DNA from 2 places in the Pantoea sp. Ep11b genome. Region 2 is predicted to be linked to the other one. Evidence: predicted binding sites of a transcription regulator. Region 2 holds the regulator's gene; the other holds the start of a gene.
The links. The regulator LexA, encoded in region 2, represses DNA repair genes until DNA is damaged. The targets are predictions, from matches to a motif close to TNCTGTATGTACATACAGNA.

Region 1 (5,231 bases), 1.9 Mb from region 2:
CAGCCGCAGCGGGACCGAAATACAGCCGGGCTGTGTGGTCATCATGTCGAACGGCGATGCGGGCGAGAAGAGTGTGCCAATGGGCGAAGGCTTTGCCGGCAAGGTCTGGCGCGATCATCTGGGTAACCGGGAAGAGACCATTACCGCCGACGAGCACGGCACTGCGGTCTTTGCCTGCAACGGAGGCAGCGTCAGCGTCTGGGTGTTAGCAGAATAACCTAAGCCGTAAAAACAGCACCGCCCCGGCGGGCAGAGGCGTAAAGGACGCCATCTGTCCGTCGGGGCGGTGCATGTCAGGAAAGTATTTAACCGGCGTTGTGTTCGGTGATCGCCGTCCGCAGCAGCTGCGGCTCAATATTCTGGATCACCGCCGCTTTAGGCTGTTTCGCCACTTCTTTCATCGCCTTCTGACACTCGACGGTCGGACGCGCCACTTTGCGCAGGGCCAGTCCGTCATATTTCAGCTCACCATTATCTACGTTGAGCGGCATCACCCGCATCTGACGCGTAATGTTGACATAGTCCCCGTTCAGTCGGGTCAGTTTACCCGGCTTCGCAATCACCCGCTGCCACTGACGGCAATCCAGCGTGGTGCCCTCTGCAGTAATCAGCAGACTGCCGATAGCCTGATCGCTGACGAGGCTGCTCTGCGGGCCGACGGTCTGCCAGTTCCCCTGCAGTTCCGCTGGCGCCGGCGTCTGCACCGCACTTTCATAATCGTTGATTTGCGCACAGCCACCCAGTGCCAGCGCAGCAATCAGCATCCACTTTTTCATGTTTAATCCCTAAGATCGCGTCAATGGCGGCTACGTTATAATTTTTCCCCCGCGTTGCGCAAGGTATCTGGTGTCTGGCAGGCGACGAAGAACCAATAAAAGCCGTATTTCATCCGCAGCGCCTGCCCCCTGCCCTCTTCGGCTGGCTGATGCTCCCCGTGAGAGGTTCCTGATGCGGGTCTGTCGCACCTGACAAGCGAAACACAACCCGCTACACTGGCGCGCTGCAACACTTTTTCAGGAATATGAGTATGAAAACGCCAGAAGCCTACTATGCCCAGGCGCGCGAGATGTTTTTCACCGCGCATCCCGACTTTCAGGCTGCGCTTGATGAGTTAACTGAGAGCGATGCCCGTGCCGCCAATCTGTCGCTGCGCGAGCTGCGCGCATGGCATGCAGAACGCATCTATGCCGCTTTTTTACGGCAGAAGAATCTGGATGGGATGATCTTCTCTATTCAGCTCGCCGAGCCGGATAAAGCGGTGGCGGCGGAAGCGATCGAGACCTACCTCAAATCTCACGCGGAATCGCTGGGGATGAGCTGGGAAGAGTTCTGCATCAAAAACGAACTCTGATCGGCGCTGTACCGGAAAGCCAGGTGATGGCTTTCGGGCCGTTGCACTACGACCATCATGCGGGTGCGACGGGCCCCCCTGAACGGATTTTGCAGGTAAACTCTGGTTTTCACTGGCCCTGAAACGGCGGCACTCTGTGGTAACGCAGGACGCGCGTGAACCTGCTGTTACTCTCTCTCTTCCGCGATTCTGCCCTTCACTTCCACATAACTGGCCACGGCCAGCAGACGATTGATGTGGGTCAGCAACAGGTCAACGTCGGACTGCATAAATTCCGCGGAGGACTGCGAGGCGGTGATAATCGCATCCTGAACCGTTTCCGTAATGGTCAGGGAGTTATCCTGTTTGGCCTGCACCAGCAGCGCGGCAACCAGCAGGGACTGAGCCTCCAGCTGTGCAGTCAGCTCCTTAGCATCAACGTCCATTTTTGCCAGTTTGAGCAGAATATCAATCACCAGTTGTCGCATCGGGCACCTCCTGAAAAGTAAGCCGCCATTATGTCGTGAGGCGTGCCTGTTTTGCCAGTTTAAGATGACACCCCGTTTACCCTGAAAATTTTGCCCAAAATCGGCTGCGCCGCCTTGCTACTGTTTTTATTTACAGTATCATAGGTCAGCGATTTTACTCAGAATGGATTGCCATCATGTTTGTTGAACTGATTTATGACAAGCGCAACGTTGCCGGTTTGCCGGGTGCCCGCGAGATGATTCGTGAGGAGCTGGAAAAGCGGGTGCATCGGGTGTTTCCTGATCTCGAAGTCAGGGTTAAGCCGATGGAGCGTAACGCGATTGATACTGATTTAAGTAAGAATGATAAAGCGACGGTTGCGCGGATTGTTGAAGAGATGTTCGACGAAGCGGAAATGTGGCTGGTGGCCGATTAATCCCTTATCGGCCACCGCATCAGTCAGCGGGAGAAAACTTAACTCTCCTGCTCGCTGTGATTGATTTCAATCTCGATGTCCTGAATCGCGGCATCCAGATCTTCCAGCAGTTTTCCCTGCTTATTCAGCAACGCATCAATTCGGTCGGCGTTGGTTTTGTCTTTATACTCACCGGCATCAAACGCTAACCAATGGCTGGAAAGGGTTTCGGTGTTGGTCTGCGCGTAGTGGCGCATCTCTTTAAGCTGAGAGGTCACGTCACGCAGATATTCAGTTTTGGTCTTGGTTTCAGTTGAATCGCTCATGCTGAATTTCCTTCTGGTCAGTTATCCAAAGTGATTAGGCTTAGCGGTTCATCAACCGGCCAATCAACCAGCGCACATTAAGAGATAAAATGTCGCCGTGAGATTTAAATGTAGTCGATAATAGCGAAGCCGCACTAAGAATAATCGGAAGTTACGGTTTTGCTTTCGCTTTGACCGGTGGCAGTTCACCATCCACCACCACCTCTTTCACTTTGATGACCGTCTTGTCCGCGGTGCGGTCAGGAATGGCATCCAGTTTATGCTGCAGCGCCGCCACCTGCGTCGTCAGCAGATCGACTCTGTCATCCCGTCGCGCGGCGATCACCCGGTAATCTGCCCGGATCTCCTCCACCCGCTTATTTGCTGTGTTGCTGACATAGAGAAAAATAATTGTCATCAGGATGCAGATCATTGAGCAGCTCAGCAGAATACAGCCCAGAATGACTTTGCGCCGGTATGACATCGGAGAGTGACTACCATTAATCGTTGTCATCACTGCGATCCTCCAGAGTTGAGATAAGCCGATCAATCTCGATACGAAATTTGTCGTTGTGATCGGTTTCGGTCATGGCCAGTAATATCCCTACCGCGTTCTTGATTAACCGAAGATCGGTTTCGAGTGTCGCAATCCGCCGCAGATTCCTGTCATGACGTTCACGCAGCTCGTCGTTCTCCTCCCGCATCAGTTGATTACTCTCTTTCAGCAACACCACCTGCTCTTTGTAACTGGTAATAATTTCGCCGCCTGCACGATTACTGGTCACGATTGAGGCAATCCCTGCCAGTAACGGTTTCCAGAACAGTGCTGCTGCCCCCCCACCCAGAACTAACGCACCCATACTGGTAATCAGACTACTTTCCATGCCACACCCCTTAATCCGGTAAGGTCTCTGGAACTTACTGCGTGCTTATCAGACACGATCCCCGCCAGGAATTTAAGATTGCTTAAATCACCAACTTAAGTATACTTAAGCCACACTTCATCAAAAAGTCAAGCCAATGAAAAACAGAACCCTGGGTGACCGCATCCGACTCCGCCGTAAGGCATTGCAGTTAACGCAGAAACAGCTGGCTCAGCAGGTAAACGTGTCCCATGTCGCTGTTTCACAATGGGAAAAAGAGGAGACGCTGCCGCGCGGCGAGAACCTGCTGCGGCTCGCCGAAGCGCTGGGCTGCGCGCCCTCGTTTCTGATAGATGGGGATGGCCCTGTTTTCAGCGAAAGCGCGTGGGGCGGCCTGCACCAGATCCCGCTGGTGAGTCAGCGGAACCTAACGCAGTGGCTGGCGGATGCGGAGGCTGTGAAGTGTGAGTGGCTGATGCACAACGACATGGCGCTTGCGCAGCAGAGCTTTGGTGTGCGTGTGGAGGAGCAGGCGATGGCACCCGCAATCCTGCAGAATGATGTGGTGATTATCGATCCCACGCAGTCACCTCAGCCCGGCGACTGCGTGCTGGCCCTGCAGCAGCAGACTCCCCTGCTGCGCACCTGGCGTCAGCGCGGCCCGCAGGATGGTGTCGTGCAGTTTGAACTTGCCCCGGTCAACATTAACTTTCCCGATCTGCATTCCAGCCGGGACAGCCTGAAACTGATCGGCACGCTGGTCGAACTGCGCCGCTATCGCCAGGCATAAAACCTGGCACAGACCAGGTTCCGGCGGGAGCCTGCGGGGTTACAGGGCGTCGGTGAGCTGATCGACCACCACGTTACCCTGCAGGTCGGTCTGCATGATACGGTAACTGACCGGCCACGAGCGGCGGGTACTGAGTTTGTCAAACAGGGTGACGCCGCCGGTCTTCATCCCCTGACCATTGACGATAATCCATTCCGTGACCTCTTCCTGCCCCCGATTCTTCAGGCTCAGCGAGCGTTGCTCAATCAGCTGATCGTCAGCTTCAATTTTTAAATAGTCTCTTAACATTGTATCCACCTCCTGGTAACGCTGGTCACTATATGCTTTTATTTAATCATTTCAATCGAATTTATTTATCGACATGGGACTGCCTGACAGTGATCGCCAGCCTGAATCTGCTTACGACGCTGTCTGGCTTTTGCTTTGAATGGCCATTGCACAAAATCCGGAACGGATACGTCACTCGCAGCGACTCTGCTGCTGAAAGTCATCCTCAACTCAGCGCGGATAAGACGCTCAGGCTGGTCTAGACTTAAGAGACTGAAAAAAGGAGCGACGCATGTTTAAGCACAATTCGAACGAAGAACGTAATAAAGAAGGTGATGTCAGCAAGAGCCTTCCGGAAGCAGCCCCGCACGCAGGAAATATGTATGAAGAGGACGATCATCCCGCGACGGATGCGCCGAAAGATCATGGCGAAGTGCCGCGTAAAAACGACGACAGCCAGGATGATAAAAAGGATCCCTTTAAAGCCAGCTAAGGCGAATGGCGCGCCCGACGGGCGCGCGGATTGCAGGATTCAGGCGGTGCCGAAGCCTGTCGGCGTTTTCCCCTTTTCACCTGAGGCATCCCCCGGTTTCCAGGCTGCGATGACCCGTTGTTCTCCTCAGCGGATTTACTTCACCTGTTCGCAATCATACGCGCCCCGTATACGGATCTGGCTCTGGCTGGTGCGGACGATTTCGGCTCTTAACATCCCTTTGCCATCCCGTGTCGTCTGCTCCATATCCACCATCCCCGGTGCCCGGCTGTTTTTGACCCGCAGCTTAATCGTCGCGTT
Region 2 (5,231 bases):
AAATTTGTTGTGATTGTTCAGACCGAGCCGGGGAATTACCAAAAATACCAGCCGTTGCTTAAGTCTTTCTGAACATTACTTCTTAACTCCGTGAGATGCAAAGCAAATTGCCCCTGAAATCCTCTGACGGTCGATTCGGAATGGATCTGATTTGTCCTCACTAAGGTTAAAAAAGCGGGCTGAAACGCTGAATATGCTGTTTTAACAGGCAATTAATGCTGTTTTTTTAAGCCAGAAGCCACTTCAGCACCCCGCCGCCAATTGTGATAAAATAACATCACTCATCCAGCGGAGAATTTTCATGACAACCATGACGTCGCAGCAAATTTTGACCCAGGCCGAAAAAATGTGCCTGCAACGCGGTGTGCGTCTGACGTCGCAGCGCGCTGAAGTGCTGCGCCTGATGGCCGAACAGCCTGGCTCTATCAGCGCCTACGATCTGCTGGACCAGTTGCGGGTCAGTGAACCTCAGGCCAAACCGCCCACGGTCTATCGGGCGCTCGATTTCCTGCTGGAGCAGGGCTTCATCCATCGGGTGGAGTCCAACAATAGCTATGTTATGTGCCACCATTTTGAAGCCCCGGCGCATACCTCGGTGATGCTGGTCTGCGATCGCTGTGCTGCCGTCTCGGAAAAACAGGCGCAGGGCGTGGAGACCATAATTGCGACGCTGGCGGGCGAAGCGCAGTTTGCTCTGCGCCATAGCGTGATCGAGGCGCATGGGTTATGTGAAAACTGTGCGGAAGTGGCGGCCTGTACGCATCATGATAGCTGCGAACATGATCATCAGGAGGAGGGAAAAAAACGGGGAAAACGGGGATAGGCTGTAACGCCTGAAAGCGGTTCCGGTGAAGGCTCACCGGAACAGGGGCTCGATTACCAGCGATGATCTTTGTTGTGGGTTTCCCAGTCTGTTACTTCGCGCTCTGCTTCATCTTTCGCATAGCCGTAACGCTCCTGAATTTTGCCCACCAGCTGGTCGCGTTTGCCTTCGATCACCTGCATATCGTCGTCGGTCAGCTTGCCCCATTTCTCTTTCATCTTGCCTTTGAACTGCTTCCAGTTGCCGCTCGCTTCGTCTTTATTCATGGCAGACCTCCAATCCTCGGGGTTTAATTATCTGGCTACTCGCCATAACTTCGATACAAATCGCTGCTTAACAGCGCCGTATAGAGTTAATTGTAGTCGCCATATTCAAGAATGAAGAATAATACAGAATAATCTGTACCCTTCTGCCAGCCTGGCTGAATCAGGCTTCAAACCAGCTGTTCTGACGCCAGTGCCTGCGCCAGATGAGCCAGAGCGTCAGGCCACGCAGCGCCAGAAAAACGGTTACCGCCAGCCACAGTCCATGATTACCCAGCAGCGGAACGCTCAGCAGCGTCAGGAAGTAGCCTGCGGCGGCCATTACCATGCTGTTACGCATCTCGCGACCGCGTGTGGCACCGATAAACATGCCATCCAGCAGGTAACACCAGACGCCCGCCAGCGGCATGATGACCTGCCAGACCAGGTAGCGATCGGCGGTCTGTTGCAGCGACGTCAGCGAGGTCAACAGCGTCACGATCTGCGGACCGGCGATCGCATAGACCAGCGAGAAGAACAGCGCGACGGCCACCGCCTGACGACAGGCGGAGTGCCAGACACGCAGCAGTTTACGGCCATCTTTAGCGCCATGCGCCTCTCCCGCAAATGCCTCTACCGCATAGGCGAAGCCATCGAGTGCGTAGGCGGTGAAGGTAATGAACATCAGTAAGACGGCGTTAACAGCGACCACATCGGGGCCGAGCCGTGCGCCCAGTACGGTCAGCGAGGCGAAACAGAGCTGCAGCATCAGGGATCGTAGCATGATATCCCGGTTGAGGCGCAGCAGCCGGGCACTGTCACCGCGCCAGCTCTGTTTCAGCAGGGCTGGCGTGATGCCGTGCAGTTTCAGCACCCGCCAGACCATGATGCTGCCAACGCCCAGCGTGATGTACTCAGCCAGCGCCGTGGCGGTGGCCGCCCCCGCGACACCCCAGTGCAGACCCATGACCAGCCAGAGATCGAGCACGATATTCACCAGATTTCCCACCACCAGCAGGATCACCGGCGCACGCGCATACTGTACGCCCAGCAGCCAGCCCAGGATCACCAGATTTGCCAGCGTGGCAGGTGCGCTGAGCCAGCGGATTTGGATAAACCGCGCAGCCTGCGCCAGGACCTCGGGACTGCCACCGATCAGCTGCGTTGCCAGCTGAATAATCGGATAGCGTAAGACGATAAACAGCACACCGGCCAGCAGCGCAATGATCAGCGGCTGGACCAGCGCCCGCGCCAGCGCCGTTTTGTCGCCCGCACCCAGCGCCTGCGCCGTGAGACCGGTGGTACTCATCCGCAAAAAAAGCAGCAGCATAAAGAGGAAACTGGTGACGGTGGTCCCGACCGCGACCCCGCCAAGATAGACAGGGCTGTCGAGATGACCAATAACTGCGGTATCGACCACGCCCAGCAGGGGCACGGTGATATTTGAAAGGATCATCGGCAGCGCAAGCCGCCAGAGATTTTTATCGGTTGCCGTGATAAAGCGCATTCGCCGTTCCGTGCTCAGTGTCGCTGCGCAGACAGGGCAGCGACAAAATTAGGGCAGACAGAATAGCATCAGAGCGGGCGAATGCACGCGGGCAGAAAAATCAGAGCCATTCGCCGTTGCGAACCACGCCCACGGCCAGACCTTCAATAGTCAGCGACTGCGCACGGGTATCAACCACGATCGGGTCAAATTCACTGTTTTCAGGCAGCAGATGCACGATAGCGCCCTGCTTTTTCCAGCGCTTCACCGTGACTTCATCATCGATGCGCGCCACGACGACCTGACCATTACGCACATCCTGGGTCTTATGCACCGCGAGCAGATCGCCATCCATAATCCCGATATCTTTCATCGACATTCCGCTGACGCGCAGCAGGAAGTCAGCCGACGGCTTAAACAGGCCCGGATCCACCTTGTAGTGGGTTTCGATATGTTCCTGCGCCATGATCGGTTCACCGGCAGCAACCCGGCCAATCAGCGGTAAGCCTTCTGAGGCTTCTTCTTCCATCAACAGACGGATGCCGCGCGAAGCACCGGACACGATCTCGATGACGCCTTTACGCGCCAGCGCTTTCAGATGCTCTTCTGCCGCATTCGGCGAACGGAATCCCAGCTGCGCGGCAATCTCGGCACGCGTAGGCGGCATGCCCGTTGAAGTAATATGGTCGCGAATCAGGTCATAGACCTGCTGCTGCCTGCTGGTTAATGCTTTCATCCCGCCCCCTGGTTGTTTATACAGTCGCTGTGAGTATATACAGGTATTGGTGAAATGGAAACCGATTGTCCCGCAAAACGCGGCTTCCGACGCGATATGGAACGCTTATCGCAAATGTGTCCAGAGCAGCGCGATCCAGACAAACAGAGCCAGTAGAATGCTGATCAGCACCGCGGCCGATCCCATATCTTTTGCCCGACCAGCCAGCGGATGATGCTCCTGACCGATGCGATCGACTACCGCTTCAATGGCACTGTTAAGGATTTCGACAATGACCACCAGCACCACGGACCCAATCATGAGGATACGTGAGACTACATCCACATCCAGCCAGCAGGCGATAATAATGGCAACCAGCGCGGCCAGCGCCTCCTGGCGAAATGCCGCTTCATGCTGCCAGGCGGCACGCAGCCCCTGCCATGAGTAACCTGCGGCTTTAACTATTCTGATAAGTCCGGTGGCGTTATTTGCCATGATGGGGGAACCCTTTCATCGTATTGACGTCAATGTCTGGGCTGCGTGCAATTCGCACCACCACAGATCTTCGCTGCACTTTCTGGTATGCTTGCGGCGCTTTGCTAACAAGAGGCTTCATGTTGTCTATGTCAGGTTGGCGTAAACTCTATTACAAACTGCTTAACTTACCACTGTCGTTTTTGGTAAAAAGTAAGGCCATTCCGGCCGATCCCGTGTCAGAACATGGTCTGGATCCGACCCGGCCTATTATGTATGTTTTGCCTTACGATTCGAAGGCCGACTTACTGACTTTGCGCGCCCAGTGTCTGCGGCATCATCTGCCCGATCCGCTCTCTCCGCTGGAGATTGACGGCGCGCTGCTGCCGCGTCACGTCTTTATTCACGATGGTCCGCGCGTTTTCCCCTATTTTGTGCCCAGCGTCGAATCCGTGAAAATCTTTCACGACTACCTCGATCTGCATCGAAACAATCCCACGCTGGATATTCAGATGCTGCCAGTCACCGTGATGTTTGGCCGCGCGCCGGGACGTGAAGTTCAGGGCGAGCCAACGCCCCATCTGCGGGTCCTGAACGGGGTACAGAAATTCTTTGCCGTCATCTGGCACGGACGCGACAGTTTTGTCCGCTTCTCGCCGACCGTTTCGCTGCGCCGTATGGCAACCGAACACGGAACGGACAAGTCGATCGCCCAGAAGCTGGCCCGCGTGGCCCGTATTCATTTTGCCCGTCAGCGGCTGGCCGCGATTGGCCCGCGTTTACCGGCGCGTCAGGATCTCTTTAATCGTCTGCTGCAATCCAAAGCGATTGAAAAAGCGGTAGAAGATGAAGCACGCAGCAAAAAGATCTCCCACGAGAAAGCGCAGCAGAATGCCATCGAGATGATGGAAGAGATTGCGGCCAACTTCTCCTATGAAGCAATTCGTGTCACTGACCGTGTCATGGGCTGGCTCTGGAGCCGTCTCTATCAGGGCATCAACGTCAACGGCGGCGAAAAAGTGCGTCAGCTGGCGCAGGATGGCCATGAGATCGTCTATGTGCCCTGTCATCGCAGCCACATGGATTATCTGCTGCTCTCCTATGTGCTCTACCATCAGGGTCTGGTGCCGCCGCATATCGCAGCCGGTATCAACCTCAACTTCTGGCCGGCTGGCCCGATTTTCCGTCGTCTGGGCGCGTTCTTTATCCGTCGTACCTTTAAGGGTAATAAGCTCTATGCCACGGTGTTCCGCGAATACCTCGGCGAGCTGTTTACCCGTGGCTATTCGGTTGAGTACTTTGTCGAAGGGGGCCGTTCACGCACCGGTCGCCTGCTGGACCCGAAAACCGGCACCCTGGCAATGACGCTACAGGCGATGCTGCGCGGCGGAAATCGCCCGATTACGCTGGTGCCGATCTACATCGGCTATGAGCATGTGATGGAAGTGGGGACTTACGCCAAAGAGCTGCGCGGCGCGGCGAAAGAGAAAG

Region 1: the regulator LexA is predicted to act here: its motif matches at 1,937-1,956, upstream of AB1748_RS12785 (DinI-like family protein).

The regions. Positions count from the first base shown of each region.
Region 1 is NZ_CP160631.1:2,697,420-2,702,650, forward strand. Features, by position in the region: gene amyA (alpha-amylase) at 1-217, shown strand, start outside; gene yedD (lipoprotein YedD) at 306-776, opposite strand; gene AB1748_RS12775 (DUF6388 family protein) at 1,028-1,351, shown strand; gene iraP (anti-adapter protein IraP) at 1,519-1,818, opposite strand; gene AB1748_RS12785 (DinI-like family protein) at 1,995-2,234, shown strand; gene AB1748_RS12790 (hypothetical protein) at 2,273-2,539, opposite strand; gene AB1748_RS12795 (hypothetical protein) at 2,691-3,032, opposite strand; gene AB1748_RS12800 (hypothetical protein) at 3,019-3,402, opposite strand; gene AB1748_RS12805 (helix-turn-helix domain-containing protein) at 3,539-4,171, shown strand; gene AB1748_RS12810 (hypothetical protein) at 4,211-4,459, opposite strand; gene AB1748_RS12815 (hypothetical protein) at 4,731-4,931, shown strand; gene AB1748_RS12820 (hypothetical protein) at 5,067-5,231, opposite strand, start outside.
Region 2 is NZ_CP160631.1:707,627-712,857, reverse strand. Features, by position in the region: gene zur (zinc uptake transcriptional repressor Zur) at 302-823, shown strand; gene AB1748_RS03285 (CsbD family protein) at 877-1,089, opposite strand; gene dinF (MATE family efflux transporter DinF) at 1,250-2,572, opposite strand; gene lexA (transcriptional repressor LexA) at 2,673-3,287, opposite strand; gene AB1748_RS03270 (diacylglycerol kinase) at 3,393-3,761, opposite strand; gene plsB (glycerol-3-phosphate 1-O-acyltransferase PlsB) at 3,890-5,231, shown strand, end outside.